Regions from separate parts of the Streptomyces durmitorensis genome, predicted to be linked through region 4. Evidence: riboswitches for the same ligand, from Rfam matches in the RefSeq annotation. Region 4 holds a riboswitch; each other region holds the start of a gene.
What was found. Region 4 has a riboswitch for cobalamin ahead of metE (5-methyltetrahydropteroyltriglutamate--homocysteine S-methyltransferase). Riboswitches for the same ligand answer to the same signal wherever they lie in the genome.

Region 1 (7,074 bases), 580 kb from region 4:
AGGGCTTGCCGCATGGCTGCGTGCGCACCAGGTGAGCGCGCTCATCGATGCCACCCATCCTTTCGCCGAGACGATCAGTTTCAACGCGGCCGCTGCCGCCGCTGCCGCCCATGTTCCCCTGCTCGCGCTGCGCCGGCCCGGCTGGGTGCCGGGCGAGGGCGACGCCTGGCACACGGTCGGCTCCCTGGCCGACGCGGCCACGGCGCTGCCCGCGCTGGGGCAGCGGGTCTTCCTCACCACGGGACGCATGGGTCTCGCGGCCTTCGCCGAACTGGACCAGCTGTGGTTCCTGATGCGTTCGGTGGACGCCCCGGAGGCACCGCACCCCGCGCACATGGAGGTGCTGCTCGACCGCGGCCCGTTCACCTTGGAGGGGGAGCGCGAGCTGATCCGCCGCCATCGCATCGACGTCGTCGTCACGAAGGACAGCGGCGGCGCCGCCACCGCCCCCAAACTCGCCGCGGCCCGTGAAGCACGGATCCCCGTGGTCGTGGTGCGCCGACCGCCGGTGCCCGAAGGCGTGGCGGTGGCGGGCACCCCGGAGCAGGCCCTGACCTGGCTGCGCGCCCAGGGCGGCAGCCAGGTCTAGCAGACCTGGAGGCTAGTCCTCCGGGTAACGGCGGGGCGTCCACACGATCTGCTGTCCGTCGCCCCGCTGCTCCCAGCGGGTCTGCGAGGAACCCACCAGCAGGATCGTGCGCATGTCGACCTCGGCGGGGTCGAGATCGGCGAGCCGCACCGTGCGTACGCTCTCGGTCGGTCCGCCGATGTCGCGGCCGAGGACCACGGGCGTGTCGGGCGAGCGGTGCTCGAGCAGCAGGTCGCGGGCCTTGCCGACCTGCCAGGTCCGGCTGCGGGAGCCGGGGTTGTACAGCGCGAGCACCAGGTCCGCACCGGCCGCCGCCTGCAGCCGCTGCGCGATGACCTCCCACGGCTTGAGCCGGTCGGAGAGCGATATCGCGGCGTAGTCGTGTCCCAGCGGAGCGCCCGCGCGGGCGGCGGCCGCGTTCGCCGCCGTCACCCCCGGAAGCACCCGCACCGGCAGATCCGCGTACTGCTTCTGCGATGCCACCTCAAGGACGGCCGTCGCCATGGCGAAGACGCCAGGGTCGCCGCCGGAGACCACGGCCACGCGACGGCCGCGCCGGGCGAGATCCAGGGCGAACTCGGCGCGCTCCGACTCGACCTTGTTGTCGGAGCCGTGGCGCACCTGCCCCGGGCGGACCGGCACCCGGTCCAGATAGGTCGTGTAGCCGACGAGGTCGTCGGCTGCGGCCAGCACTCCGCGAGTCTCGGGCGTGAGCCACAGCGGCCCGGCGGGACCGGTACCGACCACGGCCACTTCGCCCGCGTCCGGGGCGCGCTCGGGCCGGGGGGCGTCGATCCGGCTCGGCAGGACAGCGACGGCGAAGTACGGCACCGAGTCGGCGTCGACCGCGGCCAGCTCGTCGATGCGCTCGCCCGCCATGGTGGCGCGCTCGACGTAGTGGGCCTCGGGCAGCCGCCCGGAGGCCTCGAAGGCGCGGCGCACGGCGGGGAAGGTGCGGCCCAGCTTCATCACCACGGCGGCGTCCGTGGCGGCCAGACGCGCGGTCAGCTCCTCCTCCGGCAGGGTGCCGGGCAGGATGGTGAGCACCTCCTCGCCCTCGGCGAGCGGAGTGCCGAGGCGGGCGGCCGCGGCGCTGACGGAGGTGACACCGGGGATCACCTCGGTGGGATAGCGGTCGGCCAGCCGCTTGTGCATGTGCATGTACGAGCCGTAGAAGAGCGGGTCGCCCTCGGCGAGGACGGCGACCGTGCGGCCGGCGTCGAGGTGCACCGCGAGGCGGGCCGCGGCCTCGGTGTAGAAGCCCTCCATCGCGCCCCGGTAGCCGCCGGGGTGGTCGGTGGTCTCCGTCGTGAGGGGGTAGACCAGCGCTTCCTCGATGTGGTCGGCCCGCAGGTGCTCGGCCGCGATGGACCGCGCGATGGACCGTCCGTGCCGGGCGCTGTGATAGGCGACGACATCGGCCTCCGCGATGACTTCGACCGCCCGCAGGGTCATGAGGGAAGGATCGCCGGGGCCGAGCCCGACGCCGTACAGCCGGCCTGTGTTCTGCTCGCTCACGCTCATTCTTCCTCGCTGGCGATCGCGTTGAGTGCGGCCGCCGCGATGGCGCTTCCGCCCCGTCGGCCCCGCACGATCATGTGGTCCAGGCCGGACGGGTGCGCGGCCAGGGCGTCCTTGGACTCCATCGCGCCGACGAAGCCGACGGGCACACCGATGACGGCGGCGGGGCGCGGCGCGCCCTCCTCGATCATTTCGAGCAGGCGGAACAGGGCGGTGGGCGCGTTGCCGACGGCTATGACCGAGCCTTCCATCCGGTCGCGCCACAGCTCCAGGGCGGCGGCGCTGCGCGTGGTGCCGAGCTTGGCCGCCAGATCGGGCACCGCCGGGTCGGACAGGGTGCACACCACGTCGTTGTCGGCGGGCAGCCGCTTGCGGGTGACGCCGCTTGCGACCATCGCCACGTCGCACAGGATGGGGGCGCCCGCACGCAGGGCCTCGCGGGCCCTGGCCACCACGTCCGGGGTGAAAGCGAGGTCGCGTACGAGGTCGACCATGCCGCAGGCGTGGATCATGCGGACCGCGACCTGGCTCACGTCGGCGGGCAGGCCCGACAGATCCGCCTCCGCGCGGATCGTGGCGAAGGACTGGCGGTAGATCGCCGGTCCGTCCTTCTCGTACTGGTGCACAGTGCGTTCGCTCTCTTGATAGGGCAGGGAACAGTCGGGTGTTGCGGGGTTGATCATGTGTTCATGTGTGGTTCAGCCGCGGGCCGCGGCCACGGCGGCGGCGAGCGCGCCCGGGCTGCCGGGGACGGTCGCCGGCGTGTCCCGTTTCTCGCCGCGTACGCGGGAGATCTGATGTCCGTCGGGAGTGGCGACGACGTCGATCCACTCCCCGTGCGGATGTCCGCACCGGCGTTCGCACCCGGACCAGTACACGGGCAGCGCCCCTCCGGGACCCGACGCGGCTTTCGCCGTGGCGCGTACGTCGTCCAGAGCTTTGGCGCAGCCGGGCCTGCCGATGCAGGCCCCCACTCCGGTCCAGGGCGAGTCGGGTCCGGTGATGAGACCGGCGGCCCCCAGTTCCTCCAGGAGTTGCGCGGCCGCTGTCCGCTCGACTCCGGGCAGGATGACTCCGCGCCAGGGGGTCAGCCGCAGCTCGCCGCTGCCATGGTGGCGGGCGGTGTCCGCCAGCGTCTGCCACTGGGGCGCGCTGACGCTTCCCAGGGGCAGGCCGAGGGAGAGTGCGGCCGTGCGGTGCGGGCCGGACACGACGCCGAGGGCGGGTCCGCCCGGATCCTGGGGGAGGGGCGCGGTGGTGCGAGTGACTTGGAGTCCGGCCTGGCGCAGGCGGTGCAGGACCGCGTCGAGGAGGGGGCCGATGCCGCCGGGCAGATCGGTGACCCGCCACGCACCGGCGTCGGGCGCCTGCTCCAGGAACGTCTCGGCCGCGATGAGCGCGGCCCGCGGTGCCTGCGCCGCCGTCATGAGGACGGCGTCGTGCGACGGTCCGATCCGCAGCAGCGCCTCGTCCGCGTCCCGCGCCGTCAGGGTCACGTCCCCGCCGAGCGCCCCCACGTCGCCGCGGCCGTCGTCCAGGGCGAACAGGAACCGGCCGGACAGAGCGGCGGCCCGGTCACTGGCGCACACCAGCTCGTCCAGGGCGGAGAGCCACGGGCGGATGTCCGCCTCGCCCCGGCCGTCGAGTCCCGCGAGCGGGGAGGCCACCACATTACGCACCCGCTCATGGCGTTCGGAGGGCAAAAGCCCCGATTCGCCCAGCAGGTAAGCCAGTTCACCGCCGCAGTGCGCGGGCAGCCCGCGCACCTGCACATTGCCGCGCGATGTGAGATGCAACTCCCCATCTCCCAGCCGCTCCGCCGCGTCCCGCAGCACATCGGCCTGCCCCGCGCTGAGTACGCCGCCAGGGATGCGGACGCGGGCCAGCGCCCCGTCGTCCGCCCGGTGCAGGCGCAGCGTCCCGGGGCAGGCGTCACCGCGGCCGCGGGCAGACTCGTCTCCCGAGAGCGGGGGCGAGGGGACCGATGGGGGCATGGCGGCGAGCATACCGACCCATCGCAGCAGGTCCGCCTGCCCCCCGGTAGTTGATCGGCCCTTAGTATTCCTAGCGACGGGTCAGCCGGCCCGTCGTCGCCACAGACGGCGACAAGGGGAGGAAGCCCGGTGCGATTCCGGCGCGGTCCCGCCACTGTGAGCCCGGTGCGCATGCCGGGTGAGTCAGGAACTCCCTTCCCCGAGCTCTCGTCCGCTCGAGCAGGGGAGACGCCATCGACACCACCCGGGGCGTGGACACCCCGAGGAAGGCCCGACGCCGCATGATCCTGCTCCTGTCGACGTCCGACACCGACCTGCTCAGCGCCCGCGCCGCCGCCGGCCCGGTCGACTACCGCTTCGCGAACCCCTCCCGGCTCCCGCTCGAGGACCTTCCGCAGCTCCTGGACGGCGCCGACCTGGTCGTCGTACGCCTCCTCGGCGGCGTACGCGCCTGGCAGGAGGGCCTCGACCAAGTCGTGGCGACCGGACGCCCCGTGGTCGTCCTCACCGGCGAACAGGCCCCCGACGCCCAGCTGATGGCCGCATCGACCGTGCCCATCGGCATCGCCGCCGAAGCCCACGCCTACCTGGCCCACGGCGGCCCCGACAACCTGGAGCAGCTGGCCAGGTTCCTCTCCGACACCGTCCTGCTCACCGGCCACGGCTTCGAGCCGCCCGCCCCCGCGCCCTCGTGGGGCCCGCTGGAGCGCACCGCCCGTCAGGTCGAGGGACCGACCGTCGCGGTGCTCTACTACCGCGCCCACCACATGAGCGGCAACACCGCCTTCATCGAGAGCCTGTGCCGCGCGGTCGAGGACGCCGGAGCGCGCCCGCTGCCGCTGTACGTCGCCTCGCTGCGTACTCCCGAGCCCGAACTCATCGATGAACTGCGCGCCGCCGACGCGATCGTGACCACGGTCCTCGCCGCGGGCGGCACGCGCCCCGCCGAGGCGTCGGCGGGCGGCGACGACGAGTCCTGGGACGCAGGCGCACTCAGCGGACTCGACGTACCCATCCTCCAGGCGCTGTGCCTCACCAGCTCACGCACCGACTGGGAGGGCAACGACGAGGGCGTGTCGCCGCTGGACGCCGCAAGCCAGATCGCGGTCCCCGAGTTCGACGGCCGTCTGATCACGGTGCCGTTCTCCTTCAAGGAGATCGACGAGGACGGTCTGCCCGCGTACGTCGCCGACGCCGAGCGCGCGGCCCGCGTGGCCGGCATCGCCGTGCGGCACGCACGGCTTCGCCACATCCCGGCCGCCGACAAGCGCATCGCGCTCGTCCTTTCCGCCTACCCGACCAAGCACTCGCGGATCGGCAACGCGGTCGGCCTCGACACCCCCGCCAGCGCCGTCGCCCTGCTGCGCCGACTGCGCGAAGAGGGCTACGACTTCGGTACGGAGGAGGTCCCGGGCCTTGCCTCCGGCGACGGCGACGAGCTGATCTACGCCCTCATCGAGGCGGGCGGCCACGACCAGGAATGGCTCACCGAGGAGCAGCTGGCCCGCAACCCCGTCCGCATCCCCGCGGCCGACTACCGCCGCTGGTACGCCACGCTCCCCGCCGAGCTGCGCGAGTCCGTGGAGCAGCACTGGGGCCCGGCCCCCGGCGAGATGTTCGTGGACCGGTCGAGCAACCCGGAGGGCGACATCGTCCTCGCGGCCCTGCGCCGCGGCAATCTGCTCATCCTCATCCAGCCGCCGCGCGGTTTCGGCGAGAACCCGATCGCGATCTACCACGATCCCGATCTGCCGCCCTCGCACCACTACTTGGCCGCCTACCGCTGGATCGCCGCGTCCGCCGCCGACAACGGCTTCGGCGCCGACGCGATGATCCACCTGGGCAAGCACGGCAACCTGGAGTGGCTGCCCGGCAAGAACGCGGGCCTTTCCGCCGCCTGCGGCCCCGACGCGGCCCTGGGCGATCTGCCCCTGATCTACCCGTTCCTGGTCAACGACCCGGGGGAGGGGACGCAGGCCAAGCGGCGCGTCCACGCCACCCTCGTGGACCATCTCGTACCGCCGATGGCCCGCGCCGACAGCTACGGCGACATCGCCCGCCTCGAGCAACTCCTGGACGAGCACGCCCAGATCGCCTCGATGGACCCGGCGAAGCTGCCCGCGATCCGTGCGCAGATCTGGACCCTCATCCAGGCCGCCAAGCTCGACCACGACCTGGGGCTGGAGGACCGCCCCAAGGACGAGGGCTTCGACGAGTTCATCATGCATCTCGACGGCTGGCTCTGTGAGATCAAGGACGTCCAGATCCGCGACGGCCTGCACGTCCTGGGCGGCGCCCCGGCCGGCGCCGACCGCGTCAACCTCGTCCTCGCGATCCTGCGCGCCCGCCAGATCTGGGGCGGCACGGCCTCGCTTCCCGGCCTGCGCGAGGCGTTGGGTCTCGACGAGTCCGCGGCCACCCGCACCGCCGCCGACGAGGTCGAGGAGAAGGCCCGCGCCCTGGTCCAGGCGATGGACGACGCCGACTGGGCCCCGGAGGCCGTCGCGACGGTGGCCCAGGGGCACCCGCAGTCCGTCGCCGACATTCTCGCCTTCGCCGCCCGCGAGGTCGTACCGCGGCTGGCCGCCACGACCGACGAACTCGACCACGCCGTCCACGCGTTGAAGGGCGGCTTCGTCCCCGCCGGACCCTCGGGCTCCCCGCTGCGCGGCCTGGTCAACGTCCTGCCGACCGGCCGCAACTTCTACTCCGTCGACCCCAAGGCGGTGCCCTCGCGTCTCGCCTGGGAGACCGGCCAGGCCCTGGCCGACTCGCTCCTTGAGCGCTACCGCACCGACAACGGCGACTGGCCGACCTCGGTGGGCCTTTCCCTGTGGGGTACGAGCGCCATGCGCACCGCCGGTGACGACGTCGCCGAAGCTCTCGCCCTTCTTGGCGTCCGCCCGGTCTGGGACGACGCGTCGCGCCGCGTGACGGGCCTGGAGGCGATCCCCGCCGAGGAGCTCGGGC
Region 2 (7,074 bases), 6.1 Mb from region 4:
CGCCAAGGGCTACCGCACCGGTCAGATCGCCTCCGCGGGGCTCGTCTCGCTCGCACACGGCACGAACGACGCGCAGAAGACCATGGGCATCATCACGCTGGCCCTGATCACCGGCGGCGTCCTGAACCCGGGTGCCAACCCCCCGATGTGGGTCATCGTCTCGGCCGGTGTCGCCATCGCGCTCGGCACCTACCTCGGCGGCTGGCGCATCATCCGCACCATGGGCAAGGGCCTCACGGACCTCGCGCCGCAGCAGGGCTTCGCCGCCCAGACCAGCGCCGCGACCGCGATCCTCGCCTCCTCGCACATCGGCTTCTCGCTCTCCACCACCCAGGTCTGCTCGGGCGCCGTGATGGGCGCGGGCCTCGGCCGCAAGGGCGGCGTGGTCCGCTGGTCCACGGCGACCCGCATGTTCGTCGCGTGGGGCCTGACGCTCCCGGCCGCCGGTCTGGTCGGCGCGGGCGCGGAGTTCCTCACCAAGCAGGGCCCCTGGGGCGTCGCGGCGACCGCCGCGCTCCTCATCGGCGGCTCCGCCGTCATCTGGGTGCTGTCCCGGCGCAACGCCGTCGACCACACGAACGTGGCCGACGACGAGATCCGCGGCGCCTCGGAAGCCGAGCCCGCCGGTGTCGTGACCACCGCGATGGCCGCCGTCACCCCGCCGCCCACCGGTTCGGCCGTGACGGCCTCGGACGTCGACCTCGTCAAGGCCACCATCCCGGCCCCGACCGGCACCGTGGCGGACCCCGCCCGGCCCGCCACGGTGTAAGGACAACTGACCATGAACATCGACTGGGCAGCTCTCGGCTCCGTATTCGGAGTCAGCCTCGGCGTGACGGTGGCCCTGGTGGGCCTCTTCACCCTCGGCATCGTCGGCCTCTCCAAGCGTGAGGCGGCGGCGACATCCGGCGCCACCTCCTCCGCCTCCGCCGGCGGCCCTCCCGTGGCGGCACGCACGGGCGCGTACGTGTGCTTCGCACTCTGCGCGGCGGCTGTGGCGTACGGGATCTACCTGATCGTCGCCTGACGACGACCACGGCCTCACAAGAGCCGGGTGGGACGCACCTCATGGGTGCGTCCCACCCGGCTTTTACGTGTCCGCACACCCCCTCATTCACACGAACGAGGGCATGCGATGCGGCGAAGTGACATATGGCATACTGCTACTCAGCTGTCTGCTAGCGTCGGCTGCACATATGGCTCTCTGCCCTATGTCATTGAATCAGCAGCCATCACGACAGCGAGGAGCCACCATGTCGAGGGATGTCGACCCGAGCCTGAATCGCCGCAGGCTTCGCATCGCACTCCGCAAGGCCCGAGAGGCCACGGAGCAGTCACAGGGCCAAGCCGCCCAAGCCCTCGACTGGTCACTGTCCAAGATCATGAGGATCGAGCAGGGCACGGTCAGCCTCTCCGTGACCGATCTGCGCGCTCTCCTCCAGCAGTACGGCGTGACGGACCAGGAACTCGGCGCGGAGCTCGAAGCGGCCGCCCGCGGCTCCAAGGGGCCCAGCTGGTGGGCCAAGTACAACGACGTCATCGGACCGCAGTTCAGTCAGTACTTGGGGTACGAGAGCGCCGCCGCATCCTTTCGCACGTACAACCCGATCATCGTGCCCGGCCTTCTTCAGACGGACGAATACGCGATGGCTCTCCTCACCCCGCGTCTGGACGAGGGGCAGGCGCGGAAGATCGTGGAGCTGCGGACAGCGCGCCAGGAGCGCGCCCTGGAGGGTGAGAACCCGCCGTGGACGTTCTTCGTCGTCGACGAGGCCGCACTGCACCGGCAGGTCGGCGGACCACGCGTGCAGCGCGCCCAACTGCAGCGCCTCATCGACATCTCGGAGCGCCCGCACGTCTCCCTCCAGGTGCTGCCGTTCACGGCGGGCGCCCACTACTCCACCCTGAGCAGCTTCATCCTGCTCGGCTTCCTGGACGACGAGGACCTGCTCTACCTCGAAGCGCAGGGAAACCAGTCGATCCGTGACGACCACGAGCTGATCGTGCGTCACCAGGAGTGCTTCGAGTCTCTCCGCGAGACCGCGCACGACGGAGAGAAGGCCCTCGACCTGATCCGTCAGGTCAGGGACGGCATTGACAGCAGCTGACCTCTCGGGCCCAAGGAGTCCGTGAGGAGCGAGGAGGCCTCAACATGCCAGCCGCGTTGCGAGAGTGGTGGCACGGGGTCCTCACGGCCATCGGGCAGGCGCCGTGGCGAAGCGGTGGTTCGGGTGGTGCGCAAGGTGCCGGTGGGGCTTCCACCGGCTCGGCCTCCGATGCCACCGGCAGCGCCTCTCCCGGACAGACACCGGACGACGGCCCCACCTACAACCAGCTCGTCCGCGAGGCGATGGCCAACCAGGGCCGCACGGACCGGATGGACACGCTGGACCGCCATCGCACGGACGACAACCTCCGGATGTTCACGACCAGGATCGTCTACTGCACCGGCTGCATACTCGTTCTGGTGCTGACGCTCACCGGAGTGCTCGTCGTCCTGGGCACCGTCGGCATGACGGGCTTCTGGACGGTCGGCTCGGTGATCGCCGTCTTCTCGGCCCCCGTGATCGCGCTGAGCCGCCAGCTCACCCACCTGATCTCGCAGACAGGGGCGACGCCCACGCTCAGCGACGACCGCCGTGCCGTGGTTCCTGCCCAGCGTCCCGAGCCCAGGGCCGAGGCCGATGATCCTGCCTGAACTCGGCCGAACCCCACCAGAGCCCCATGGACACAGCGGCCGCCATGGCCGCGAAGGCCCAGACGGCAAGACGGGCGGCCGCGCCCTCGACCAGCAGCGAAGCCGCCGCACCGACCAGGGTGGCGGCCGCGCCGAGCAGCACGCACCCCGCCACGACCACGACGATCCCCGATGCCTTGCGCTTCCCCCCGTGCCCGCCTCTCACCAGGTGCCGCACCTCGGCGAGATGATGCTCGGTCATCCTGTCCCCCCTCCCTCTCCCCCGTCGCCGGCAAGAGCGTTCAGGAACGCCTGCCAGCGCTTGCCGGAGAAGACGACGCGTGGCCCCGACGGGTTCTGCGAATCACGGACGAGCACCGCCTCCCGCTCGAAGGCGACTTCGACGCAGTCTCCGGAGTACCCGCTGAAACTGCTCCTGCGCCACACCCGTCCCGACGACTTCTCCTTGGCCACGCCGACCTCCCCCTGCCCGAGAGCCGGCGCCGCTCGACGCGCGTCCATGTCGGCGTGCTCCGCCCACGCCGATGCACGATAGCGCCGTGATCTCGGAGGGCCGAGAGGTCCGCCGAGAACCACCACACCACGTAACGACCCGGACCGAATCACTCGTGGACCGCTCTCCGGTTGTCGCGTTCCAGTCTAGGAAAGTTCAATTTCCAGGCCTAGGGAAAAACCGGCCCCATGTGTGCCTCGGCACACTCTCCCGTCCCAGGTCAACGGCAAGTTGACGGGCGTTCGCGGGCGTGGTGGACTGCCGGAGCCATTACGGCGGCAGGAGAGGAAGCCGGTGCGAATCCGGCGCGGTCCCGCCACTGTCATCGAGGAGCGGGCTCCTCGGAAGCCAGGAACTCTCCCCGCCGGTCACGTCGAACCAGGGCGCGGACACCCTGAGTGAGGACATATCGCCATGCGCGGCCGCCCGTTGCCGGTTCCTGTGCCCCTGTCTGTTCCCCTCCACGTACCGGCCGGCTGAACCGGTGCGTGCCGATCGCGACTTCGCGTACGGCGCCGCCGCCGGCCTCCTCGGTGATCTGTTCCTCGGCGATCCTCGTCGCGGGCACCCGGTCGCCGCGTTCGGGCGGGCCGCCGGCGCCGTCGAGCGTGTGCTGTGGCGTGACCACCGCGGGTGGGGCGCCCTGCATGCCGTGGTGTGTGCCGGGGGTGCGGCCGGTGCCGCCGCCCTGGTCTCCTCTCTCGTACGTGACTCCCGCGCCGCATCCGTCGCGCTGACCGCGGCCAGCACCTGGGCCGTGGTCGGCGGGACCTCCCTCGGACGTGAGGCGCGGGCCATCGGCGGGGCGCTCGCCGCCGGGGACGTCGAGGTGGCACGGGAGCGGCTGCCGCATCTGTGCGGGCGCGATCCGCAGGCGCTGGACGCCGACGGCATCGCGCGTGCCGTGGTCGAGTCCGTCGCCGAGAACACCTCCGACGCGGTGGTGGGGGCCTTGGTGTGGGGGGCTCTGGGCGGGGTCCCCGGGCTTGTCGGCTTCCGGGCCGTGAACACGCTGGACGCCATGGTCGGGCACAAGTCCGCGAAGTACCGGCGCTACGGGTGGGCTTGTGCCCGCCTGGACGACGTACTGGGATGGCCGGGTGCCCGGCTCACCGCCGTCCTCGCGGCCGCGGCCGGGGACTCGCCGCGCGGTGCGCTGCGGGCCTGGCGTGACGATGCCGCCAAGCACCCGAGCCCCAACGCGGGGCCCGTCGAGGCCGCCTTCGCCGGGGCGTTGGGCGTGCGGCTCGGGGGGACTCTCTCGTACGCGGGGCGTGTCGAGCACCGGCCCGTCCTGAACGGGGAAGGGCGTCGCGTCGAAGTCGCCGACATCGAGCGGGCCGTGAAGCTGTCGCGGCGGGTGGGGCTGCTGACCCTGGGGGTCGCCGCGGCCGTGAGCACGATACGGAAAGGCAGGGCCTCATGAGTGGTGGACTGCTCGTCGCAGGGACCACGTCCGATGCGGGCAAGAGCGTCGTCACCGCCGGGATCTGCCGGTGGCTGGCCCGCAAGGGGGTCTCCGTCGCACCCTTCAAGGCACAGAACATGTCCCTCAACTCCTTCGTCACGCGCGAAGGTGCCGAGATCGGGCGCGCCCAGGCCATGCAGGCACAGGCCGCCCGGGTCGAGCCGAGCGCGCTGATGAACCCCGTACTGCTCAAGCCGGGCAGCGACCGCAGCAGCCAGGTCGTCCTGATGGGCAAGCCCGTGGGCGAGATGACCGCGCGGGGCTACCACGGCGGGCGGCAGGAAGCGCTGCTCTCCACCGTCGTGGGATGCCTGGAGGAACTTCGGGGCAGCTATGACGCCGTGATCTGCGAAGGCGCGGGCAGCCCCGCCGAGATCAATCTGCGGCGTACGGACATCGTGAACATGGGGATCGCGAGAGCCGCCCGCTTCCCCGTGGTCGTGGTGGGAGACATCGACCGCGGTGGCGTCTTCGCCTCCTTCTTCGGGACGACCGCGCTGCTCGGCGCCCAGGACCAGGAGCTGGTCGCCGGGTATCTCGTCAACAAGTTCCGGGGCGACGTCTCGCTGCTCGAACCCGGGCTCGACATGCTTCTCGAACTCACCGGACGGCGTACGTTCGGTGTGCTGCCGTTCCAGCACGGCCTCGGCATCGACGAGGAGGACGGCCTGCGGGTGTCCCTGCGGGGCGCCGTCAGGGAGTCCGTCGTCGCTCCCCCGGTCGGCGAGGACGTGCTGCGGGTCGCCGTCTGTGCCGTGCCGCTGATGTCGAACTTCACGGACGTGGACGCGCTGGCCGCCGAACCCGGCGTCGTCGTGCGGTTCGTGGACCGGGCCGACGAGCTCGTCGACGCCGATCTGGTGGTCGTGCCGGGGACGCGCGGGACGGTGCGCGCCCTTCAGTGGCTGCGCGAGCGCGGCCTCGCGGACGCCATCGCGCGGCGCGCCGCCGAGGGGCGTCCCGTGCTCGGGATCTGCGGTGGCTTCCAGGTGCTCGGCGAGCACATCGAGGACGACGTCGAGTCGCGGGCCGGAGCCGTGGACGGGCTCGGGCTGCTGCCCGTGCGCGTGCGCTTCGAGCGCGAGAAGACCCTCGCGCGGCCGGTCGGCGAGGCCCTCGGAGAACCCGTCGAGGGGTACGAGATCCACCACGGCGTCGCCCAAGTCCTGGGCGGAGAGCCCTTCTTGGACGGCTGCCGGGTCGGCGAGGTGTGGGGCACGCACTGGCACGGGTCGCTGGAGAGCGACGCGTTCCGGCGCCGCTTCCTCACCGAGGTCGCGCGGGCCGCCGGGCGCCGCTTCGTGCCCGCGCCCGACACCAGCTTCGGCGCGCTACGCGAGGAGCAGCTCGACCTGCTCGGTGACCTGATCGAGGAACACGCGGACACCGACGCCCTGTTCCGTCTGATCGAGACCGGCGCCCCGCCCGGCCTCCCCTTCATCCCACCGGGGGCACCCTCATGACCCTCCTGCCGCTGTCCCCTGCCCCGCCCCGCATCACGTAATGGAGGCCTTGTGAGTACCCCCTATCCGTTCACCGCTCTCGTCGGGCAGGACGACCTGCGGCTCGCCCTGCTGCTCAACGCCGTCTCGCCCGCCGTCGGCGGCGTGCTCGTGCGCGGGGAGAAGGGGACCGCCAAGTCCACCGCCGTGCGGGCCCTTTCCGCCCTTCTTCCGCAGGTGCCCGTCGTCGCCGGGTGCCGCTTCTCCTGCGATCCGGCCGCCCCCGACCCGGCCTGCCCGGACGGACCGCACGACGCGGGCGGGGCCGCCGTGCGCGACGCGCGGATGGTCGAGCTGCCCGTCGGCGCCTCCGAGGACCGTCTGGTCGGTGCGCTCGACATCGAGCGGGCGCTGTCCGAGGGCGTGAAGGCCTTCGAGCCCGGCCTGCTCGCCGACGCCCACCGCGGCATCCTCTACGTCGACGAAGTCAACCTGCTGCACGACCACTTGGTCGACCTGCTGCTCGACGCCGCCGCCATGGGCGCCTCGTACGTGGAGCGTGAGGGCGTGTCCGTGCGGCACGCCGCGCGGTTCCTGCTCGTGGGCACCATGAACCCCGAAGAGGGCGAACTGCGCCCGCAGTTGCTCGACCGGTTCGGGCTGACCGTCGAGGTCGCCGCGTCCCGCGAGACCGATCAGCGGGTCGAGGTCGTACGGCGGCGGCTCGCGTACGACGACGACGCCGAAGGCTTCGCCGCGCGGTGGCACGACGACGAGACCGCGCTGCGGGAGCGGATCGTCGCGGCGCGCGCGCTGCTCCCCCAAGTCCGGCTCGGTGACGGGGCGTTGCGGCAGATCGCCGCCACCTGCGCGGCCTTCGAGGTCGACGGGATGCGCGCGGACATCGTGATGGCGCGCACCGCGACGGCGCTCGCCGCCTGGGCGGGGCGCAGCGACGTGCTCGCCGAGGATG
Region 3 (7,074 bases), 2.4 Mb from region 4:
ACGGGAAGGCCCTCGTCGCTCCGGTCGAGGCCGAACACCTCGCAGACCACGCCGAGTTCGAAGGGATTCACGCCGTCGAGCAGTACGGCGGCCACGTTCTTCAGAGTGTCTGCCTTCAGCATGTCCGCCAGTGTGCCGCAGGACTGGCAGTAAGTCGATGGTGTGTGGCAGTCCTGCCACTGACGCCACCGTCCGGCGCGCAGGACAGTGAGGACATGAACGCATTCCTGGATTACGCGACCGTCCTGACCGTCCTCCTCCTGCTGGCCGCACCCTCGCTCGTCGGGTACGTCCACGACCGCCGGATCGACCGCGAGCTGCGCGAGGCCCCCCGTTCCCCGCGCAGCTCACGGCAGTCGGACGGCCTAGAACTCGTCGTCGAAGGAGACCGAACCCTCGACCGCGACCTGGTAGGCCGAAGGACGCCGCTCGAAGAAGTTGGTCAGCTCCTGGACACCCTGGAGCTCCATGAACGAGAACGGGTTTGACGAGCCGTAGACCGGCGCGAAGCCCAGGCGCTGGAGCCGCTGGTCGGCGACGCACTGCAGGTATTCGCGCATGGAGTCGGTGTTCATGCCGGGCAGGCCCTCACCGCACAGGTCGCGCGCGAACTGCAGCTCGGCCTCGACGGCCTCCTTGAGCATGTCCGTGACCTGCGTCTGCAGCGCGTCGTCGAAGAGCTCGGGCTCCTCCTTGCGGACGGTGTCGACGACGTCGAAGGCGAAGCTCATGTGCATCGTCTCGTCGCGGAAGACCCAGTTCGTGCCGGTCGCCAGGCCGTGCAGCAGACCGCGCGAGCGGAACCAGTAGACGTAGGCGAAGGCACCGTAGAAGAAGAGCCCCTCGATGCACGCGGCGAAGCAGATCAGGTTCAGCAGGAAGCGGCGCCGGTCGGCCTTGGACTCCAGGCGGTCCATCTTCTCGACGGAGTCCATCCACCGGAAGCAGAACTCGGCCTTCTCGCGGATGGAGGGGATCTCCTCGACCGCGTCGAACGCGGCGGCGCGGTCGTCCGGGTCGGGCAGATAGGTGTCGAGCAGCGTCAGATAGAACTGGACGTGCACGGCCTCCTCGAAGAGCTGGCGGCTCAAGTAGAGCCGTGCCTCGGGGGAGTTGATGTGCTTGTAGAGCGTGAGCACGAGGTTGTTGGAGACGATCGAGTCGCCGGTCGCGAAGAACGCGACCAGACGGCCGATCATGTGCTGCTCGCCGGGCGAGAGCTTGGCGAGGTCGGCGACGTCCGAGTGGAGGTCGACCTCCTCGACGGTCCAGGTGTTCTTGATCGCGTCCCGGTAGCGCTCGTAGAAGTCCGGGTAGCGCATGGGACGCAGGGTCAGCTCGAAGCCCGGGTCGAGGAGGTTCTTCTCGGCGTTGGTGGTGGAGCTCATTACTGGCAGGCCTCGCAGGACTCGGGGTTTTCCAGGGAGCAGGCGACGGCCTCTTCGGCCGATGCCTGCGCAGGTACGGGGGCGGGGGTGGGCTCGGCGGCCTCGGTGCGGCCGGCCGCCGCGCGGGCGATCCGGGTCGCGGGGCGCGAGCGCAGGTAGTACGTGGTCTTCAGACCCTGCTGCCAGGCGTACGCGTACATCGAGGAGAGCTTGCCGATGGTCGGCGTCTCCAGGAACAGGTTCAGGGACTGCGCCTGGTCCAGGAACGGCGTGCGCGCGGCGGCCATGTCGATCAGGCCGCGCTGCGGGATCTCCCACGCGGTGCGGTAGAGCTCGCGCACCTCGGCGGGGATCCAGCTGAAGCCCTGCACCGAGCCGTTGGCCTCGCGCAGCGCCTCACGGGTCTGCGCGTCCCAGACGCCGAGCCGCTTGAGCTCCTGCACCAAGTAGGCGTTGACCTGGAGGAATTCACCGCTCAGCGTCTCGCGCTTGAACAGGTTGGAGACCTGCGGCTCGATGCACTCGTACACGCCCGCGATGGACGCGATCGTGGCGGTCGGCGCGATCGCCAGGAGGAGCGAGTTGCGCATGCCGGTCACGGCGATGCGTTCCCGCAGCGCGGCCCAGCGCTCCGGCCAGGCCGGCTCGACGCCGTAGTGGTCGGGGTGCAGGACACCGCGCGCGGTGCGGGTCTTCTCCCAGGCGGGGAGCGGACCGTTGCGCTCTGCCAGGTCGGCGGACGCCTCGTACGCGGCGAGCATGATCCGCTCGGCGATGCGCGTCGAGAGGGCGCGCGCCGCGGGGGAGTCGAAGGGCAGCTTCAGCTGGAAGAAGACGTCCTGAAGCCCCATGGCGCCCAGGCCCACCGGACGCCACCTGGCGTTGGAGCGTCCGGCCTGCTCGGTCGGGTAGAAGTTGATGTCGACGACGCGGTCGAGGAACGTGACGGCGGTACGGACGGTCTCGTCGAGCCGCTCCCAGTCGATGTCACCGGCGGCGGTGTCCACGAAGGCGCCGAGGTTCACCGAACCGAGGTTGCAGACGGCCGTCTCCCCGTCGTCCGTCACCTCCAGGATCTCCGTGCAGAGGTTGGAGGAGTGGACCGTGTGGCCGGGCTCCGCCGTCTGGTTGGCGGTGCGGTTGGCGGCGTCCTTGAACGTCATCCAGCCGTTGCCGGTCTGCGCGAGAGTGCGCATCATGCGGCCGTACAGGTCACGGGCCGGGATGGTCTTGCGGGCGAGCCCGTCCGCCTCGGCCTTGCGGTAGGCGGCGTCGAACTCGTCGCCCCACAGGTCGACCAGCTCGGGCACGTCGGCCGGCGAGAACAGCGACCAGTCCTGGCTCGCGGCGACCCGGCGCATGAACTCGTCCGGGATCCAGTGCGCGAGGTTGAGGTTGTGCGTGCGCCGCTGGTCCTCACCCGTGTTGTCGCGCAGCTCCAGGAACTCCTCGATGTCGGAGTGCCACGTCTCCAGGTAGACCGCGGCGGCGCCCTTGCGGCGGCCGCCCTGGTTCACGGCGGCGACGGAGGCGTCCAGGGTCTTGAGGAACGGGACGATGCCGTTGGAGTGGCCGTTCGTGCCGCGGATCAGTGAACCGCGGGCGCGGATGCGGGAGTACGAGAGGCCGATGCCGCCCGCGTGCTTGGAGAGGCGGGCGACCTGGTGGTAGCGGTCGTAGATGGAGTCCAGCTCGTCCAGCGGGGAGTCGAGGAGGTAGCAGGAGGACATCTGCGGGTGGCGGGTGCCGGAGTTGAAGAGCGTCGGCGAGGACGGCAGGTAGTCCAGGCGGCTCATCAGGCGGTACAGGGCGGCGACTTCGTCCACCGAGCGCGTACTGCCGTCCTCTGCCAGGCCGCTCGCCACGCGCAGCATGAAGTGCTGCGGGGTCTCGATGACATGCCGGGTGATCGGGTGGCGCAGGAGATAGCGGCTGTGCAGGGTGCGCAGGCCGAAGTAGCCGAAGCGGAAGTCGGCGCCGTCCTGAAGCGCCGCCTCCACGAGAGTGTCGAGGTGCTCCGCGTGGTCGGTGACGAACGCGGCGGTGCGGTCCGCGATCAGGCCCTCGCGGTGCCCCACGGCGACCGAGTCCGAGAAGGAGCGCACGCCCTGCGACGCGGCCTCGTCACGGATGCTGAGGCTGAGCAGCCTGGCCGCGAGCTGCGAGTACGTCGGGTCCTCGGAGATGAGACCGGCTGCGGCCTCGGTAGCCAGCTCCCGCAGCTCCGCCAGATCCGCTCGGGCCGAACGCCCACGCAGCGCGGCGGCGGCGACGCGGCCGGGGTCGGCGTCGGGGAGGTCGACGGTGAGTTCGGTCAGGGTACGCAGCAGCGCGGTTCCTGGGCCGTCGGCGGTCTGCTGACCGTCGGTGGTCTGCGCTGACGCAGGTTCGGCTGGCGCGATGGTCACGTGGAGCACTCCCTCGCTCGGCTCAGAGCCTTGGGGAGGGGAAGGTGACGCACGGGCGCGCCCAGGGCAGGGCTGTGCTCCGCGTCCACCAGCCCATTCCACGAGGCCCGGACGTCGTTGGCACCCGGACCGGTCGGAACGGGTGCGCTGTCGACAGGTCTTCGGACTCGTGGGCACGACAAATGCGTACTCATACACCGTTGCGGGACAGTTCCGGACTTGCACCGGATTCCCCTGCGGCGACAGCGAGCACGAGCATACATCTTGTGCTGGCTCTGAGAAGCAGCCCCACATCTTGTGTCGGCACTGCGTACCACACACACAAGTGCGGGCCGCCGGATTCCTCCGGCGGCCCGCCTGGCGTGCTGATCGGTGTGGGGGAGAGGCTCAGTGCCCGGCAGGCGCCCCGGCCGTGGCCGGCGGCAGCTCCTCAACGACACCCGGGTCGCCCGCGTCCGCGGTGTAGTCCCCGGGAGAGGTCTCGTCGATGCCGTCAGGGGCCTTCATGGCGCGCAGGACGAAGGTCATGACCACGGTGACCACCACGTTCAGGACGAACGCCGTGAGGCCGATGTAGCCGATCTCGCCGATGCCGGGAATCTCGTCGGACGAGCCGCCGAAGTGCTTCTGCGTCGGCGAGGCGACGCCGTACGCGGCGACCGTGCCGTAGACCATGCCGACCGCCCAGCCCGCGAGCAGCGCCCAGCGGTGGAACCACCGTGTGAACAGGCCGCCGACCAGCGCGGGCATGGTCTGCAGGATCCAGATGCCGCCCAGGAGCTGGAAGTTGATCGCGACCGTCTTGTCCATGGTGAGGACGAAGGCGAGCGCGCCGACCTTCACCAGGAGCGAGACCAGCTTGGAGACCTTGGTCTCCTGCGCGGGTGTCGCGTCCGGCTTGATGAAGTCCTTGTAGATGTTCCTGGTGAAGAGATTCGCGGCCGCGATGGACATGATGGCGGCCGGCACGAGCGCGCCGATGCCGATCGCCGCGAACGCGACGCCGGTGAACCAGTCGGGGAACATCGTCTCGAACAGCTGCGGGATCGCCAGCTGCCCGTTCTCGACCTTGACCCCGGCCGCGATCGCCATGAAGCCGAGCAGCGCGAGCAGGCCCAGCATCAGCGAGTAGAGCGGCAGGATCGTGGTGTTGCGGCGGATCACGTTGCGGCTCTTGGAGGAGAGCGTCGCCGTGATCGAGTGCGGGTACATGAACAGCGCGAGCGCGGAGCCGAGCGCGAGCGTGGCGTAGGTCCACTGACCCGCGTGGCCCGGCGCGAGACCCGCGACGGGCTTGCCCGCCGCCTCGTTCGCCGACGAGAACTTGTCGTTCGCCGCCTGGAAGATCTCGTCGAAGCCGCCGAGCTTGATCGGGATGTAGATGATCGCGACGGCGATGACGAGGTAGATCAGGCCGTCCTTCACGAACGCGATCAGCGCGGGGGCGCGCAGACCCGACGAGTACGTGTACGCGGCGAGCACCGCGAACGCGATCAGGAGCGGCAGGTCCTTGATGAACCAGTTCGTGTCCGGACCGCCGCCGACGCCCATGACGTCGAGGACGGCCTGGATGCCGACCAGTTGGAGCGCGATGTACGGCATCGTGGCGAGGATGCCGGTGACCGCGACGGCAAGGGAGAGCCCCTTGGAGCCGAAGCGCCCGCGCACGAAGTCCGAGGTGGTCACGTATCCGTGCTTGTGCGACACCGACCACAGGCGCGGCAGGAAGGTGAAGATCAGCGGGTAGACGAGGATCGTGTACGGCACCGCGAAGAAGCCGGCCGCGCCCGCCGCGTAGATCGCCGCCGGGACGGCCACGAAGGTGTACGCGGTGTAGAGGTCGCCGCCGAGCAGGAACCACGTGACCCAGGTGCCGAACGAGCGGCCTCCCAGGCCCCATTCGTCCAGGCTCTCGGTCTCGGCCTTGCGCCAGCGCGCGGCCAGGAAGCCCATCGCCGTGACGGCGGCGAAGAAGAAGATGAAGACGGCGAGGGCGATGCCGTTGACGCCGCCCGTGTCCGCTGCGAGCTCGTTCATCGGGTCGCACCCCCCTGGGCCTGCTCGGCCTTGCGGGCGCGCTGGTCACGCTGCCACAGTTTGTACGCGATCATGGTGAGAGCGGTGGATATGAGCACCCACAGCATCTGGTACCAGTAGAAGAACGGGATGCCGATGAAGGTCGGTTCGACCTTCGCGTAGGAGCTCACCCAGAGCATCGCCACGAACGGCGCGACGAGGCAGAGGGCAATGACCACGCGGACCGGCGTGATCACCGGTCTGCTCACTTCAGGCGCATCTGACACTTCGCGGCTCCGCTCCCTCGCTTATCCCACCTTTAACGTGCGGGAAATCTAAGCGAGAGGATTGATCTATGGAACCCCCGTCCGGATACCGGACGGGCCGCGATGTCCTCGACATGCCTGCTCAGCAGCAGCGGAACCCCTGCCTGGGGTCTGACTCCTGTTGGTCCGTCCGCTTTCGCTCGAACTCCCTCCGGGACGGGACGGATGCCCCGGGATGCGTCTTCCGCGTGTGCGCGACATAACGGTCGTACGCGGACTCGTCGGTCAACTCCCGTGCGTACCATCGCACCCAGCGCAGTCCGCGAAGCACCCACGTCATGACGGGGCCTTCGCGTCGCTGGTGACCTTCGCTTCGGCCGCCGCCAGTTCCGCCTTCTCCTCCTGGGTCGGGATGAGCCCGGCCGGCGCGGTCAGCTTCGACTCGACGTACTCCGCCTCGCTCAGCTTGGACGACTGCGGGTTGCGGACGTGCTTCACGCAGATCCGGGCCGCGTCCGCGATCACGATGACGATGAGCAGGGCGAGCGTCGCCGAAAGGACGCCGTCCACCGTGGAGTTGGTGACGACGGTGTGCATGTCGTCCATGGACTTGGCGGGCGGCAGGATCTTCCCGTCGTCGATCGCGTCCTGGTAGATCGAACGCTGCTTGAAGAAGCCGACGCGCGGATCGCTGGAGAACACCTTCTGCCAGCTCGCGGTGAGCGTCACCGTGGCGTCCCAGGCGAGCGGAATGCCCGTGATCCAGGCCCACTTGAGGCGTCCGGACTTCACCAGGAGCGTCGTGCAGACGGCGAGCGCGACCGCGGCCAGGAGCTGGTTGGAGATGCCGAAGATCGGGAAGAGCTGGTTGATCCCGCCGAGCGGCTCGTGCACGCCCACCCACAGGAAGTAGCCCCACAGGCCGGTGACGACCGCACTCGTGATGATGAGTCCGGGCTTCCAACTGACCCTCTTGAAGGGCTTGTAGACGTTCCC
Region 4 (7,074 bases):
CGTGAGCCGCAGCAGCACGGGCACGGTCAGCGGCCGGGAGTCGTGTTCCATCTGGTTCAGATAGCTCGGCGAGATGGCCAGGGCACGGGCCAGGTCGGCCTGGCTCATGCGGCGCTCCTCCCGCAGCCGTCGCAGCCGCGTTCCCGCGTACGTCTTGCTCACCCGTGGCTCCTGCCCGTCCGGTCACGATCGTCGGCACTGCCCGTGATGGTAGCCACGCGGACGAGAACTGCGGGCTTAACAAGATTGGCAAAACGGCGAAGGAAGATGCGCAGAACTTGGCATCTTTCCCCGCTTGTTGGCACTGAGTGCCGATGCCAGAGTCGTACCGCGGCCCGCCGGACTCCGTCGGGCGGATCGGAAACGGGGCACGACTCAATGCCCTGACGTCGGTGATCCCGACCCTTCCGCCCGGCTCGGCGGCATTGCTCGGATCGCTCACCACGGAGCTGGCGGGCCGCACTCTCAATACGTCCGGCACTCTGTGCCATTGATTCGCACAGTTCACGATTTCCTTAGTTCACGAGTTCCCAGGAGACGGTCATGGCACAGGCAGGGACGACGACGGCAACGGCCCAGGAGCTTGCTCAGCGGTGGGCTACCGACGCCCGCTGGAACGGGATCGAGCGCACCTACACCGCCGACGACGTGGTCAGGCTCTCCGGCAGCGTCCGCGAGGAGCACACCCTCGCCCGGCGCGGCGCCGAGCGGCTGTGGCGGCAGCTGCACGAGCAGGACTACATCCACGCGCTCGGCGCCCTGACCGGCGGCCAGGCGGTCCAGCAGGTCAAGGCCGGCCTTCAGGCGATCTACCTGTCCGGCTGGCAGGTGGCCGCCGACGCCAACCAGGCCGGGCACACCTACCCCGACCAGTCGCTCTACCCGGCCAACTCGGTGCCGCAGGTGATCCGTCGGATCAACAACGCGCTGCTGCGCGCCGACCAGATCGCCACCGCCGAGGGCGGCGAGGACACCACCGACTGGCTCGCGCCGATCGTCGCCGACGCCGAGGCGGGCTTCGGCGGACCGCTCAACGCCTTCGAGCTGACCAAGGCGATGATCGCCGCGGGCGCCGCCGGTATCCACTACGAGGACCAGCTGGCCTCCGAGAAGAAGTGCGGCCACCTGGGCGGAAAGGTCCTCGTGCCCACCGGCCAGCACATCCGCACCCTCAACGCCGCCCGCCTGGCCGCCGACATCGCCGATGTGCCGACGCTGATCGTGGCCCGCACCGACGCCCTCGCGGCGAACCTGCTGACCAGCGATGTCGACGAGCGCGACGCGCGGTTCGTCACGGGCGAGCGCACCGCCGAGGGCTTCTACCGGGTGCAGAACGGCATGGCGCCCGTCATCGCCCGCGGCCTCGCCTACGCCCCGTACGCGGACCTCATCTGGGTCGAGACCGGCACCCCTGACCTCGCGCAGGCCCGTGAGTTCGCCGAGGCCATCCACGCCGAGCACCCCGACCAGATGCTCGCCTACAACTGCTCGCCCTCGTTCAACTGGCGTGCCGCCCTGGACGACGACCAGATCGCCAAGTTCCAGCGCGAGCTGGGCGCCATGGGCTACCGCTTCCAGTTCATCACCCTGGCCGGCTTCCACTCCCTCAACCACGGCATGTTCGACCTGGCCCGCGGCTACGCCGAGCACGGCATGACCGCCTATGTCGACCTCCAGGAGCGCGAGTTCGCCGCGCAGGCGCAGGGCTTCACCGCCGTCAGGCACCAGCGCGAGGTCGGCACCGGCTACTTCGACCAGGTGTCCACCGCCGTCAACCCCGCCTCCTCGACGACGGCGCTGTCCGGTTCCACCGAGGAAGAGCAGTTCCACTAGACGCTTCACTGGATCACCGCCATCTCATCCGCGGGCCGGTGGGGGCTTGGCGCGCAGCTCCCCGCGCCCCTTACGGGGCCTCCACCGTCCCGTAGATCCGTACCCCCCTGTTGAGGAGACCGCATGCCCCTCTCCGCTCCGACCCGCCGTGCCCGGGTCCTCGGCTCACCGGCCGACCGGCACGACGAGATCCTCACCCCCGAGGCCCTGGAGTTCGTCGGCCGACTCGTCGACGCCTTCGCCGAACGCCGCCTGGAGATCCTCAAGGAGCGCATGCGGGTGGCGGCCCGCCTCGCTTCCGGCTCCCCGCTCGACTTCTCCATCGCCACTGCCCGCATACGGGCGGACGACTCCTGGCAGGTGGCGCCCCCCGCGCCCGGCCTGACCGACCGCCGCGTGGAGATCACGGGACCGCCGGAGCGCGGCATGGCGGTCAACGCCCTCAACTCCGGTGCGCAGGTGTGGATGGCGGACTTCGAGGACGCCACCTCGCCCACCTGGGACAACATCGTCGGCGGTCACCTGAACCTGCTCGACGCCATCGAGCGCAGGATCGACTTCAGCACACCGGAGGGCAAGCGTTACCGGCTCGGCGAGCAGGTCGCGACCATCGTCGTCCGCCCGCGCGGCTGGCACCTGACCGAGGAGCACCTGCTGATCGACGGGCGGCCCGCGCCCGCATCGCTCGTGGACTTCGGGCTCTACTTCTTCCACTGCGCCCAGCGGCAGATCGACGCCGGACACGGCCCGTACTTCTACCTTCCGAAGCTGGAGAACCGCGACGAGGCCCGGCTGTGGAACGACGTGTTCGTGCTCGCCCAGGACCTCCTCGGCATCCCCCGCGGCACGATCCGCGCCACCGTCCTGATCGAGACCATCACGGCGGCCTTCCAGATGGAGGAGATCCTCTACGAGCTCCGCGAGCACAGCTCCGGCCTCAACGCGGGCCGCTGGGACTACCTCTTCAGCCTCATCAAGACCTTCGGCCACCGCACCGACTTCCTGCTGCCCGACCGGGCGAAGGTCACCATGACGGCCCCCTTCATGCGCGCGTACACCGAACTCCTCGTCCGCACCTGCCACAAGCGCGGCGCCCACGCCATCGGCGGCATGGCCGCCCACGTTCCCGGCAAGGACCCGGACGCCCACCAGGCGGCCCTCGCCACGGTGCGGCTCGACAAGGAGCGCGAGGCCGAGGACGGTTTCGACGGCTCCTGGGTCGCCCACCCCGCCCTTGTGCCCGTCTGCCGCGCGGTGTTCGACGGGGTGCTCGACACGCGCCCGCATCAGATCGACCGCACCCGCGACGACGTCGAGGTGACGGCGGCCCGGCTGCTCTCCGTGCGCCGCATCAGCGCGCCACCGACGTCCGAGGGCGTACGCACCAACATCGCTGTCGCCCTGCGCTACTTCGCCGCGTGGCTGCACGGGCAGGGAGCCGTCGACCTGTACGGGCTGATGGAGGACGCCGCCACCGCCGAGATCGCCCGGGTGCAGATCTGGCAGTGGCTGCGCCACCGGGTCGTGGATCGCGCGACGGTCCTCGAACTGGTGGAGGACGAGCTCGCCGCCCTGGGCGCGGAGTACCCGTGGGCCCCTCTCGACGAAGTCCGTGGCCTCTTCGAACGGACAGCCCTGGCACGGGAGTTGCCCGCGTTCTTCACCACGGATGCCTACAGCCGTCACCTCGTGCGCCGCCCGGAGGGACAGTCATGACCATGGCCATCCGGCGGGTCGGTGTGGTGGGCGGGGGCCAGATGGGCGCCGGGATCGCCGAGGTGTGTGCCCGCGCCGGCCTGGACACCGTGGTCTGCGAGGCCGACGCCCTCGCCGCACGCGCCGCCGCCGAGCGGGTCACCGTGTCGCTCGAACGCGCCGTCCAGCGCGGCAAGTTGGACCGCATCGGCGCCGAGGACGCGCTGGCCCGCATGGTCTTCACCGGCAGCCTCGACGACCTGGCCGACCGCCAGCTCGTCGTCGAGGCCGTCGTGGAGGACACTGCGGCCAAGACGGAGATCTTCACCACCCTGGACAAGGTCGTCGAGGACCCCGAAGCGATCCTGGCCACCAACACCTCCTCCATCCCGGTCATGCGTCTGGGGATGGCGACCCGGCGTGCCGACCGTGTCCTCGGGCTGCACTTCTTCAACCCCGCCCCCGTGCTTCCCCTGGTCGAGGTCGTGTCCTCGCTGCACACGGCCGCACGGACCGTCGCCGCCGTCGAGGACTTCGCCACGCACACCCTGGGCAAGACGGTCGTACGGTCCCAGGACAGAGCGGGCTTCGTCGTGAACGCGCTGCTCGTCCCCTACCTCCTCTCGGCGATCCGGATGACCGAGTCCGGCTTCGCCACGCCCGCCGACGTGGACGCGGGCATGGAGCTGGGCTGCGCCCACCCGATGGGGCCGCTGAAGCTGGCGGACCTGATCGGCCTCGACACGGTCGCCTCCATCGCGGCATCGCTCTACGAAGAGTTCAAGGAACCCCTGTACGCCCCGCCGCCGCTGCTCCAGCGCATGGTGGAGGCGGGGCTGCTCGGCCGCAAGAGCGGCCGCGGGTTCCACACCTACGACCGGGGCTGAGGGGCCCGGGTCCGCCGCCGGGCCGAGGGGCCCGCGGCTGCTGTGAGCGGGCGCGCGGAACAGAGTGGTGATCTGTTCCGCGCGCCCTCATGTGCTGATCCAGGTCCCCGCACGTGTGGATCCGGGTGGGGTCCGTGTCTCACCTCACGGTCCGAAATGTGATCAGTACTGCCCAGGAGGCCGAACACCCTCTAGCCTGACCTGTGCAGCTGGTTCGCCCTGTCCGCCAGGCAGACGCGTCGTAAGAGGGAACCCGGTGGGAATCCGGGACTGCCCCGCAGCGGTGAGTGGGAACGACCGCCGTCATACGCACTGGATCCGAGCGCGGATCCGGGAAGCGACGGCCAGTAGGAACCTGCCTCGGCAGGTGTGCCCGCGAGTCCGAAGACCTGCCCGTTGCCCGTACGTGACCCCTCACGTACGGACATCCCGGTGACCTCGTGGGCGGGTCGGCGTCAGATCAGGTGGAGCACCGTGCCGCGGGCACGCGTTCGGTCCATCCGGTTCGTCATCCCTTCGCGTCCGTGTCCCGTCCCGGGATCTCAGGAGTCATCTCGCGAAGGAGATTTCCGTGACAGCGAAGCCCGCAGCCGCGGCAGCACGGGCCACCGTGTACGGCTACCCCCGCCAGGGCCCCAACCGGGAACTGAAGAAGGCCGTCGAGGGTTACTGGAAGGGCCGCGTCACCGCAGACGCCCTCCGGGACACCGCGGCGCAACTGCGCCGGTCCACCTGGCAGCACCTGGCCGACGCAGGCATCCACGAAGTGCCGACCGGCGACTTCTCGTACTACGACCACGTCCTGGACACCAGCGTCATGGTCGGCGCCGTCCCCCAGCGGCACCGCGAGGCCGTCGAAACCGACGCGCTCGACGGCTATTTCGCGATGGCTCGCGGCACGCAGGACGTGGCGCCCCTTGAGATGACCAAGTGGTTCGACACCAACTACCACTACCTCGTGCCGGAGCTCGGCCCCGACACCGTCTTCACCGCCGACTCCGCCAAGCAGGTCGCCGAGCTGACGGAGGCCATCGCGCTCGGCCTCGTGGCCCGGCCGGTGCTCGTCGGCCCGGTCACCTATCTGCTGCTCGCCAAGCCCGCGCCCGGCGTGGCCGCCGACTTCGAGCCGCTCACCCTCCTGGACCGCCTGCTGCCCGTCTACGCCGAGGTCCTCGCCGACCTGCGCGCCGCGGGCGCCGAGTGGGTGCAGCTCGACGAGCCCGCCCTGGTCCAGGACCGCACCCCGGCCGAGCTCAACGCCGCCACCCGCGCCTACCGCGATCTCGGTGCGCTCACCGACCGCCCTCAGCTCGTCGTCGGCTCGTACTTCGGCAGGCTCGGCGACGCGCTTCCGGTGCTCGCCAAGGCGCCGGTCGAGGGCCTCGCCCTGGACTTCACCGAGGCTGCCGCGAGCCAGCTGGAGGATCTCGCCGCCGTCGGCGGGCTGCCCGGCAAGCGTCTGGTCGCGGGCGTCGTCAACGGCCGCAACATCTGGATCAACGACCTGGAGAAGTCCCTCAGCACACTGGGCACGCTTCTGGGCCTCGCAGACCGGGTCGACGTCTCCGCGTCCTGCTCCCTGCTTCACGTCCCGCTGGACGCCACCGCCGAACGGGACATCGACCCGCAGATCGCCCGCTGGCTGGCCTTCGCCCACCAGAAGACCGCCGAGATCGCCACGCTGGCCCGCGGCCTGGCCCAGGGCACGGGCGCCATCACGGCCGAACTGTCCGCCAACCGCGCCGGCCTGGCGTCCCGCTCGGGCTCGGCCCTCACCCACGACCCGGCCGTACGCTCCCGCGTCGCCGCGATCACCGGCGCCGACGCCCGCCGCGCCCACGCCTACCCGGAGCGTGCGGCGGCCCAGCGGACCCGGCTCGGCCTTCCGCAGCTGCCCACGACCACCATCGGCTCCTTCCCCCAGACCACCGAACTGCGCACGGCACGCGCCGACTTGCGTGCGGGCCGTCTCGACACGTCCGGCTACGAGGAGCGCATCAAGAACGAGATCCGCGAGGTCCTCGCCTTCCAGGAGAAGGCGGGCATCGACGTCCTGGTGCACGGCGAGCCCGAACGCAACGACATGGTGCAGTACTTCGCCGAGCAGCTCACCGGCTACCTCGCCACGCAGCACGGCTGGGTCCAGTCGTACGGCACCCGCTATGTGCGCCCGCCGGTCCTGGCCGGCGACATCTCACGGCCCGAGCCGATGACGGTGCGGTGGACCTCGTACGCCAACTCCCTCACCGACCGCCCCGTCAAGGGCATGCTCACCGGTCCCGTCACCATGCTCGCCTGGTCCTTCGTCCGTGACGACCAGCCGCTCGGCGACACGGCCCGCCAGGTCGCGCTCGCCCTGCGCGACGAGGTCAACGACCTGGAGGCGGCGGGCACTTCGGCCATCCAGGTGGACGAGCCCGCGCTGCGCGAGACGCTGCCGCTGCGCGCCGCCGACCACCCGGCCTACCTGGACTGGGCCACGGAATCCTTCCGCCTCACCACCAGCGGCGTACGCCCGGACACGCAGATCCACACGCACATGTGCTACGCGGAGTTCGGCGACATCGTCCAGGCCATCGACGACCTCGACGCCGACGTCATCAGCCTGGAAGCCGCCCGCTCGCACATGCAGGTGGCCCGCGAACTGGCCGAGCACGGA

Region 1: it holds a riboswitch for cobalamin, as region 4 does, so the genes downstream of both, cobN (cobaltochelatase subunit CobN) here and metE (5-methyltetrahydropteroyltriglutamate--homocysteine S-methyltransferase) in region 4, are expected to answer to the same signal.
Region 2: it holds a riboswitch for cobalamin, as region 4 does, so the genes downstream of both, M4V62_RS32190 (cobalamin biosynthesis protein) here and metE (5-methyltetrahydropteroyltriglutamate--homocysteine S-methyltransferase) in region 4, are expected to answer to the same signal.
Region 3: it holds a riboswitch for cobalamin, as region 4 does, so the genes downstream of both, M4V62_RS15460 (ribonucleoside-diphosphate reductase subunit alpha) here and metE (5-methyltetrahydropteroyltriglutamate--homocysteine S-methyltransferase) in region 4, are expected to answer to the same signal.

The regions. Positions count from the first base shown of each region.
Region 1 covers NZ_CP097289.1:510,033-517,106, reverse strand. Annotated here, with positions in the region: gene M4V62_RS02105 (cobalt-precorrin-6A reductase) at 1-589, shown strand, start outside; gene M4V62_RS02100 (precorrin-2 C(20)-methyltransferase) at 602-2,113, opposite strand; gene M4V62_RS02095 (precorrin-8X methylmutase) at 2,110-2,736, opposite strand; gene cobG (precorrin-3B synthase) at 2,809-4,116, opposite strand; cobalamin riboswitch at 4,165-4,316, shown strand; gene cobN (cobaltochelatase subunit CobN) at 4,386-7,074, shown strand, end outside.
Region 2 covers NZ_CP097289.1:7,209,926-7,216,999, reverse strand. Annotated here, with positions in the region: gene M4V62_RS32220 (inorganic phosphate transporter) at 1-769, shown strand, start outside; gene M4V62_RS32215 (hypothetical protein) at 782-1,027, shown strand; gene M4V62_RS32210 (helix-turn-helix domain-containing protein) at 1,254-2,108, shown strand; gene M4V62_RS32205 (hypothetical protein) at 2,153-2,698, shown strand; gene M4V62_RS32200 (hypothetical protein) at 2,625-2,939, opposite strand; gene M4V62_RS32195 (DUF397 domain-containing protein) at 2,936-3,199, opposite strand; cobalamin riboswitch at 3,437-3,570, shown strand; gene M4V62_RS32190 (cobalamin biosynthesis protein) at 3,676-4,617, shown strand; gene M4V62_RS32185 (cobyric acid synthase) at 4,614-6,122, shown strand; gene M4V62_RS32180 (putative cobaltochelatase) at 6,174-7,074, shown strand, end outside.
Region 3 covers NZ_CP097289.1:3,484,690-3,491,763, reverse strand. Annotated here, with positions in the region: gene M4V62_RS15470 (helix-turn-helix domain-containing protein) at 1-122, opposite strand, end outside; gene M4V62_RS15465 (ribonucleotide-diphosphate reductase subunit beta) at 366-1,388, opposite strand; gene M4V62_RS15460 (ribonucleoside-diphosphate reductase subunit alpha) at 1,388-3,796, opposite strand; cobalamin riboswitch at 3,932-4,055, opposite strand; gene mctP (monocarboxylate uptake permease MctP) at 4,184-5,833, opposite strand; gene M4V62_RS15450 (DUF3311 domain-containing protein) at 5,830-6,099, opposite strand; gene M4V62_RS15445 (YbdD/YjiX family protein) at 6,221-6,418, opposite strand; gene M4V62_RS15440 (carbon starvation CstA family protein) at 6,415-7,074, opposite strand, start outside.
Region 4 covers NZ_CP097289.1:1,094,881-1,101,954, forward strand. Annotated here, with positions in the region: gene M4V62_RS05215 (short-chain fatty acyl-CoA regulator family protein) at 1-162, opposite strand, end outside; gene aceA (isocitrate lyase) at 544-1,833, shown strand; gene aceB (malate synthase A) at 1,957-3,549, shown strand; gene M4V62_RS05230 (3-hydroxybutyryl-CoA dehydrogenase) at 3,546-4,415, shown strand; cobalamin riboswitch at 4,609-4,826, shown strand; gene metE (5-methyltetrahydropteroyltriglutamate--homocysteine S-methyltransferase) at 4,987-7,074, shown strand, end outside.